DNA from 4 places in the Serratia sp. TSO36 genome. Region 3 is predicted to be linked to each of the others. Evidence: predicted binding sites of a transcription regulator. Region 3 holds the regulator's gene; each other region holds the start of a gene.
The links. Region 3 encodes CRP, which controls carbon source genes, mostly activating them, when cyclic AMP is high. Its sites were predicted from a motif close to ATGTGANNNNNNTCACAT; they were not measured.

Region 1 (2,203 bases), on a different contig from region 3:
ACATGCCGGAAGTTTTCAACTACCTGGGCATTTACTTAACGCAGGCAGGCAATTTTGATGCTGCCTATGAAGCGTTTGATTCTGTACTAGAGCTTGATCCAACTTACAATTACGCGCGTTTAAACCGGGGCATCGCACTGTATTATGGCGGCCGCTTCCCGTTGGCGCAGGATGATCTGCAGGCGTTTTATCAAGACGACCCAAACGATCCCTTCCGTTCGTTATGGCTGTATCTGGTGGAGCGAGAAATCGATCCCAAGAAGGCCGAGGTAGCGCTTCAGCAGCGCTATGACAAAGCGGACAGAGGGCAATGGGGATGGAATATTGTCGAATTCTACCTGGGCAAGATCAGCGAAAAAACGCTGATGGAACGCCTCAAGGCAGATGCAACGGATAACACTTCGCTCGCTGAGCATCTCAGTGAAACTGACTTCTATTTGGGTAAACACTACCTGAGTCTGGGGGACAAGGACACCGCTTCGGCGCTGTTCAAACTGACGGTGGCTAACAACGTTCACAACTTCGTTGAGCACCGCTATGCATTGTTGGAATTGGCGCTTTTGGGCCAAGAGCAAGACGACCTATCGGAATCGGACCAGCAATAGCTGACGAACACCTATCAGCCTGATGAACATTGGTTTTTAACCAAAGTTATCGCCTTCACGGGCGAGGGCTTTTTTGTTCGTTTTATAATCTAATTTGAGCCGGTTCACACTTTTCAATGAAAATGACTGAAAATTTTCTCGACGAGTTATGTAGACTGGCTGCCATTATTAATGAGGCACGTGTACATGACGACTGAGTTTGAAACCTCTTTTGCTGATCTGGGGCTGTCTGCTCCAATCATTTCCGCCCTGAACGATCTGGGCTATGAAAAACCATCTCCGATCCAGGCTGAGTGTATTCCTCACCTGTTGAACGGCCGCGACGTGCTGGGCATGGCACAGACCGGTAGTGGTAAAACTGCAGCGTTCTCGCTGCCGCTGCTGCACAACCTGCAGGCAGACCTGAAAGCACCTCAGATCCTGGTGCTGGCACCGACCCGCGAACTGGCGGTTCAGGTTGCCGAAGCGATGACCGATTTCTCCAAACACATGAACGGCGTCAACGTGGTAGCCCTGTACGGCGGCCAGCGTTACGACGTGCAGCTGCGCGCTCTGCGCCAGGGCCCGCAAATCGTTGTGGGTACCCCAGGCCGCCTGCTGGACCACCTGAAACGCGGCACCCTGAGCCTCTCTAACCTGAGCGGTCTGGTGCTGGATGAAGCCGACGAAATGCTGCGCATGGGCTTTATCGAAGACGTAGAAACCATCATGGCTGAGATCCCGGCTGAACATCAGACCGCGCTGTTCTCCGCCACCATGCCGGAAGCGATCCGTCGCATCACCCGCCGCTTTATGAAAGAGCCGCAGGAAGTGCGCATCCAGTCCAGCGTGACCACCCGTCCGGACATCAGCCAGAGCTACTGGTCGGTGTACGGCATGCGTAAAAACGAAGCGCTGGTGCGTTTCCTGGAAGCCGAAGACTTTGACGCGGCGATCATCTTCGTTCGTACCAAGAACGCGACCCTGGAAGTGGCCGAAGCGCTGGAGCGCAGCGGTTACAGCAGCGCCGCGCTGAACGGCGACATGAACCAGGCACTGCGTGAGCAGACCCTGGAGCGCCTGAAAGACGGTCGTCTGGATATCCTGATCGCGACCGACGTTGCGGCCCGCGGCCTGGACGTTGAGCGCATCAGCCTGGTTGTCAACTACGACATCCCGATGGACTCCGAGTCTTACGTTCACCGTATCGGCCGTACCGGTCGTGCGGGCCGCGCCGGCCGCGCGCTGCTGTTCGTGGAAAACCGCGAACGCCGCCTGCTGCGCAACATTGAACGCACCATGAAGCTGACCATCCCGGAAGTGGAACTGCCGAACGCAGAACTGCTGGGCGAGCGCCGTCTGGCCAAGTTCGCCGCAAAAGTTCAGCAGCAGCTGGAAAGCAGCGATCTGGATCTGTACCGCGCACTGCTGACCAAACTGCAGCCGGAAGAAGAGCTGGATATGGAAACCCTGGCCGCAGCGCTGCTGAAAATGGCACAGGGCGAACGTCCGCTGATCCTGCCGCCGGATCCGGTCTTCAAGCCGCGTCAGCGCCGCGAGTTCAACGACCGTGACGATCGTCGCGGTGACCGTGGCGATCGCCGCGACAGCCGTGACGG
Region 2 (2,203 bases), on a different contig from region 3:
GCCTTCACTTCTTCCAGCTGGATCTTGTCGATCTGGCGGGCGCGCGAGGTGGCCTGCTTGGATTTGGAGGCGTTGGCGCTGAAACGGCTGACGAACGATTGCAGCTCGTTGATCTGCGCCTTCTTCTTGGCGTTGTCGGCCAGCAGACGTTCACGCGCCTGGGTGGCGGCGGTCATGTATTCGTCGTAGTTGCCCGGATAAACGCGCAGTTCGCCGTAGTCCAGATCCGCCATGTGGGTGCAGACCATGTTCAGGAAGTGACGGTCGTGCGAGATGATGATCATGGTGCTGTTGCGTTCGTTCAGCACCTGCTCCAGCCAGCGAATGGTATCGATGTCCAGGTTGTTGGTCGGTTCGTCGAGCAGCAGGATTTCCGGATCGGAGAACAGCGCCTGCGCCAGCAACACGCGCAGCTTCCAGCCCGGCGCGATTTCGCTCATCGGGCCATAGTGCTGTTCCACCGGAATGCCGACGCCAAGCAGCAGTTCGCCGGCGCGCGCTTCGGCGGTGTAACCGTCCATCTCGCCGTAGGCGACTTCCAGATCGGCCACTTTATAACCGTCTTCTTCGCTCATCTCCGCCATCGCGTAGATGCGGTCGCGCTCTTCCTTCACCGCCCACAGCTCGGTGTGGCCCATGATCACGGTGTCCAGCACGCTGTACTGTTCGAAGGCGAACTGATCCTGACGCAGTTTACCCAGGCGCTCGTTCGGATCGAGGAACACGTTGCCGCCGGTCGGCGCCAAATCGCCGCCGAGGATTTTCATAAAGGTGGACTTGCCGCAGCCGTTGGCGCCGATCAGGCCATAACGGTTGCCGCCGCCGAATTTAACAGAGATGTTTTCAAACAACGGCTTGCTGCCGAACTGCATGGTGATGTTGTTGGTGCTTAACACAGCGCTCGCTCTTTATACATAGGGAATGTGATTTGGCGCGCATTATGCCACAACGGGGTTAAGAGATCGCGGGAAGTTTTGGTGACATTTTGAGCGGTGACGACGGATGAGTCATAGCTGGGTTGAATAATACCGATAAAATTCACGGCGAGATTTCACGCAGCAAGCCGTACAATATTTGAAACCAATTCGCCAAATATATTAATTAAACTTAAAAATGACATTTATTCTCCCCAGAACCGCCCCAGGCACGAATAAATCGTATCTGTTCATCTTATGAAAATCATTAATACAGCCAACACGTCTCTATTTAATTCTAGTTTTTTCCGACTATCGCCACACATTCTGCTATACGCGACATTTTGTGACCGCCTTCTTAAATACCAAGGTTTTTTAGAGGATTAATGCGTTACAGCTCACTAAACCGACATGGCACATTCGTTCAGATAACAGGAAAAACCAAATAAAAACAATTAAATACAGTAAGATGTAAAAATCAAACCACCGTTATCGCGCTAACTACTCTCATATTGCATATGCTTGTACATACAAGTATATGTAAACGTGACGTTGCCGTTTTGTTGGCGTTTCGGGGCTCGGTTATCGCCGCCCCGGATAACGCCCCCCCGGCCAGAAAATAATAACAACACACCGTCCACCTATCGCGAGAGACAACGATGAACACTGCTGAAAACGCATTGCCCAAAAGCCAAACGGCGGAGAAGGGCGCGGTAAATTACAAAGTCATTGTCGGCGCCAGCCTGGGCAACGGCCTGGAGATTTTCGACTTCACCGTATACAGCTTCTTTGCCGCCATTATCGGCAAACTCTATTTTCCCAGCGACAGCGCCTACGGCTCCTTGTTGATGTCGGTGGCGGTGTTCGGCGTCGGCTTTATCATGCGCCCGCTGGGCAGCATGGTGCTGGGTGCCTATGCCGATCGGGTCGGCCGCAAGGCCGCCATGCTGATGACCATCGTGCTGATGGGCGTCGGCACCGCGCTGATCGCCTTCGCGCCCACCCATGCGCAAATCGGCGTTCTGGCGCCGGTGCTGATCGTGGTTGGCCGCCTGATTCAGGGGTTTGCCGCCGGCGGTGAAGTGGGCTCAGCGACTACGCTTCTGCTGGAGTCCGCCGGGGCCAATCAGCGCGGCTTTTTCGTCAGTTGGCAGGCGATCAGCCAGGGCGTCAGCGCCCTGCTCGGCGCCTCTTGCGGGCTGGCGCTCACCTATTTTCTGCCGGAGCAGGCGCTGTATGCCTGGGGCTGGCGCGTGCCGTTCATCATCGGTTTGTTGATCATTCCCGTC
Region 3 (2,203 bases):
TAACGATGAAATGCAGGTTGATATGGGTGAACAACCGCGGAGCTTCTTCGCGGCGCTCGGAGGTCAGCTTCACCTCGCAGTCGCGCACGTCGTTGCGCCCTTTTTGCAGGATGGACACCACGTCGATCGCGCTACAGCCGCCCACCGACATCAGCACCATCTCCATCGGGCTGGGTGCTTTATCGCCGGCGTTGCCGTCCATCAGCACCTGGTGGCCGGAGGCCGATTCACCCAAAAACGTTAACCCTTCCACCCATTTAACTCTTGCCTGCATTCTGGTCACTCCGGTTGATTTCTTAAAATCAGAGTACGCTTTCGCATAGAAACAGGCAACGTAACCTGATGCTAATCATGCTGAAGCGAGACAACACGAGACACCCGCCTTACTCTGTGCTACAAACAGAGCCGCAATAAATCTTTCCGGGACACTGAATTTCAGGGAAACGCCCAGAGAAAGGCTCCTTTACCGGTATGTTAACAGAATGTAGCTTGCAGCGCTTACGGCAAGTTAATATGCTAGAGCGACAGCGTATTTTTATGACACGCCTCAAAACTTGCCGGTAGCCCTCGCTCATGATTGCGGCTACAGGCGGGTTTTACAGGGAACTCTGACCCCTGTGACACAAGGCAGCGATAACAACAGAGGATAACAGCGAATGGTTCTCGGCAAACCGCAAACAGACCCTACTCTCGAATGGTTCCTGTCTCATTGCCATATCCACAAATATCCATCGAAGAGTACGCTGATTCACCAAGGTGAAAAGGCCGAAACGCTTTACTACATCGTGAAAGGCTCCGTCGCGGTGCTGATCAAGGATGAAGAAGGTAAAGAGATGATCCTGTCCTACCTCAACCAGGGGGATTTCATCGGCGAGCTCGGATTGTTCGAAGAAGGCCAGGAGCGCAGCGCCTGGGTTCGCGCGAAAACCGCCTGTGAAGTGGCCGAAATTTCCTACAAGAAATTCCGCCAGCTGATCCAGGTGAACCCGGACATCCTGATGCGTCTGTCCGCCCAAATGGCGAGCCGCCTGCAGGTCACCTCCGAAAAAGTGGGCAACCTCGCCTTCCTGGACGTGACCGGCCGCATCGCGCAAACCCTGCTGAATCTGGCGAAGCAACCCGACGCCATGACTCACCCGGACGGCATGCAGATCAAGATCACCCGTCAGGAGATCGGCCAGATCGTCGGCTGCTCGCGCGAAACCGTTGGCCGTATTCTGAAAATGCTGGAAGATCAAAACCTGATTTCCGCCCACGGCAAAACCATTGTCGTCTACGGCACCCGTTAATCCCTGAAGAAACGGCGCAATCTGCGCCGTTTTTTTATCTGCTCTCTGCCATGTGGCGCCGCCTGATCTACCACCCGGAAATCAACTACGCACTGCGACAAACGCTGGTGTTGTGCCTGCCGGTGCTGTTCGGCTTGTTGATAGGCCAGCTGCAGCTCGGCCTGATGTTCTCTCTGGTGCCCGCCTGCTGCAATATCGCCGGTCTGGACACGCCGCATAAGCGCTTCTTTAAACGGCTGGTGGTTGGCGGCTCGCTGTTCGCCTTCAGCAGCGTGCTGCTGCAACAAGCCCTACTGTGGCACGTGCCGCTGCCGGCTCTGATGCTGGGCCTGGCGCTGCTGCTCGGCGTCACCGGTGAAATCAGCCCGCTGCACGCCCGGCTGTTGCCGGCGGCGCTGGTGGCCGCCATCTTCGCCCTCAGCACGGCCGGCACGGTGCCCATCTGGCAGGCGCCGCTGCTGTACGCCATCGGCACCGTCTGGTACGGCTTATTCACCTGGTTCTGGTTCAAGCTGTGGAAAGAGCAGCCGATGCGCGAGACGCTGAGCCAGCTCTACCTGGAACTGGCAGACTATTTCGAGGCCAAATACTCGCTGCTGACCCAGCACACCGATCCGCAAACCGCGCTGCCGCCGCTGCTGGTGCGCCAGCAAAAGGTGATGGATCTGATCAGCCTGTTGTACCAACAGCTTAATTTCCTGCCGCACGCCAACAACCTCGAGCAAAAGCGCCTGCAGCGCGCCTTTCAGGTGGCGATGGACCTGCAGGAGCACATCACCGTCAGCCTGCATCTGCCGGAGGAAGTGCAAAAACTGGTGGAGCAGAGCCAGGCCGAAGCAATCATTCGCCGCAATGCTCAGGTGATCGCCGGCCGGCTGCGCGTAGTGGCGCACGATATTCTCTATCATCAACAT
Region 4 (2,203 bases), on a different contig from region 3:
CGGAAGGCGTTATCGTCCGGGAAAATATTGAAGCCCGGAATGGCTTCCAGCTTGTCCAGCGTGCCGCCGGTATGCCCCAGGCCGCGGCCGGAGATCATCGGCACATAGCCGCCGCAGGCCGCCACCATCGGGCCGAGCATCAGCGAGGTCACGTCGCCCACGCCGCCGGTCGAATGCTTGTCGACGATCGGGCCGTTCAGCGCCAGGCTTTTCCAGTCCAACACGGTGCCGGAATCGCGCATCGCCATGGTGAGCGCCACGCGCTCCGGCATGCTCATATCATGGAAATAAATGGTCATCGCCAGCGCGGCGATCTGCCCTTCCGACACCACGTTGTCGCGAATGCCGTTGATGAAAAAGCGGATTTCCGCTTCGCTTAACGGCTGGCCGTCGCGTTTCTTACGAATAATTTCTTGAGCCAGGAACAAGGCATCCCCCTGTGTCGCCGAGAGTCGGTGCAGACGGGCGCGCCTGGCGCCCGCCAACGAAATCGATCAGTAGCCGCCGCCGGCGGTCTGGGTCTGGTGGCCCAGCGCGGCCAGCAAGCTGGCCAGCAGGCTGGAAGCGCCAAAGCGGAAATGCCGCGCATCGGCCCAGCCTTCGCCCAGAATACGATCGGCAAGCTGCAGATAATGCAGCGCATCCTCTGCGGTGCGCACGCCGCCGGCCGGCTTGAAGCCCACCGTCTTCGCCACGCCCATATCGCGGATCACCGACATCATCAGCTCGGCGCTTTCCAGCGTGGCGTTGACCGACACCTTGCCGGTGGAGGTCTTGATAAAGTCCGCCCCGGCCTTGATGGCGATCTCGGACGCCTTGCGGATCAGATCGGCCTGCTTCAGTTCACCGGTTTCGATGATCACTTTCAGCAGCACGTTGGCCGCCTGGCAAGCCTGCTTGCACTGTTTCACCAGCTCAAAGCCGACCTGTTCGTTGCCGGCGATCAGCGCGCGGTAAGGGAACACCACGTCTACTTCATCCGCGCCATAGGCGATGGCCGCGCGGGTTTCCGCCAGCGCGATGTCGATATCGTCGTTGCCATGCGGGAAGTTGGTCACGGTGGCGATGCGGATATCCGGCGTGCCTTGCTCACGCAGCGCCTTACGCGCCACCGGGATAAAACGCGGGTAGATGCAGATGGCCGCCGTGTGGCCGGCCGGGCTGTTGGCCTGACGACAGAGCGCGATCACTTTCTCGTCGGTGTCATCATCATTCAGCGTGGTTAAATCCATCAAATTCAGCGCACGTTGCGCTGCTGCGGTTAATTCGGTCATAAAACTCTCCAACTGAGTACCTGGGTGTTGGCGAGCGGACTTGGTTCCATGAAGATAGCGCTGGGGAACGGCGTTCCCGCGGCGGCAACTGAGATCCTTCTCACCGCACATGGCCACCCGCCTTGCGGCCGGCCAGTAATAGCTATTTGAACACGAATGCCGGAGGCGATTCGCGTTCATCGTCACACTATATGAAATAGCACTGTAACAGACCGGAATTATATGTGAAGAGCATCACAAAATAACGCGATATCGTTCACAAATTCGCTAAAGAAGCGGCTGAAGATCGCGGGTGCGGCACGCACCCGCGTTGCTTAGAGCATAGGCGGAGTCCCGCGATCGGTCGCGCCGTCGCGAGCCTCGGGATGGCTTACAGCGCCAGGAAGAAGCCGGCGATGGTGGCGCTCATCAGGTTGGACAGCGTGCCCGCCGCCACGGCCTTCAGACCGAAGCGCGCGATGTCGTGGCGACGATTGGGCGCCATGCTGCCCAGACCGCCCAGCAGGATCGCCACCGAGGAAAGGTTGGCGAAGCCGCACAGCGCGAAGGAGATGATCGCCTTGGTGTGGGCCGACAGCACCTGCAGGCCTTCCGCCGCCACTACGTCGTCCGGACGCAGATAGGCGCCGAAGTTCATGTAGGCGACGAACTCGTTGACGATGATCTTCTGGCCGATGAACGAACCGGCGGTCATCGCTTCGCTCCACGGCACGCCGATCAGGAAGGCGATCGGCGAGAACACCCAGCCGAGGATCAGTTCAAGCGACAGCTGCGGATAATCGAACCAGCCGCCGATGCCGCCGAGAATGCCGTTAAGCAAAGCGATCAACGCGATAAACGCCAGCAGCATCGCACCGACGTTCAGCGCCAGCTGCATGCCGGAGGCCGCGCCGGAAGCCGCCGCGTCGATCACGTTGGCCGGACGATCC

Region 1: the regulator CRP is predicted to act here: its motif matches at 698-715, upstream of yrbN (protein YrbN).
Region 2: the regulator CRP is predicted to act here: its motif matches at 922-939, upstream of ACK3CV_RS08150 (ABC-F family ATPase).
Region 4: the regulator CRP is predicted to act here: its motif matches at 1,497-1,514, upstream of deoC (deoxyribose-phosphate aldolase).

The regions. Positions count from the first base shown of each region.
Region 1 is NZ_JBJZOU010000005.1:64,377-66,579, forward strand. Features, by position in the region: gene nlpI (lipoprotein NlpI) at 1-605, shown strand, start outside; gene yrbN (protein YrbN) at 728-802, shown strand; gene ACK3CV_RS02515 (DEAD/DEAH family ATP-dependent RNA helicase) at 792-2,203, shown strand, end outside.
Region 2 is NZ_JBJZOU010000010.1:221,872-224,074, reverse strand. Features, by position in the region: gene ACK3CV_RS08150 (ABC-F family ATPase) at 1-896, opposite strand, end outside; gene ACK3CV_RS08145 (MFS transporter) at 1,574-2,203, shown strand, end outside.
Region 3 is NZ_JBJZOU010000026.1:50,559-52,761, forward strand. Features, by position in the region: gene ACK3CV_RS23300 (OsmC family protein) at 1-274, opposite strand, end outside; gene crp (cAMP-activated global transcriptional regulator CRP) at 657-1,289, shown strand; gene ACK3CV_RS23310 (YccS/YhfK family putative transporter) at 1,340-2,203, shown strand, end outside.
Region 4 is NZ_JBJZOU010000006.1:115,449-117,651, reverse strand. Features, by position in the region: gene deoA (thymidine phosphorylase) at 1-428, opposite strand, end outside; gene deoC (deoxyribose-phosphate aldolase) at 495-1,274, opposite strand; gene ACK3CV_RS03615 (NupC/NupG family nucleoside CNT transporter) at 1,645-2,203, opposite strand, start outside.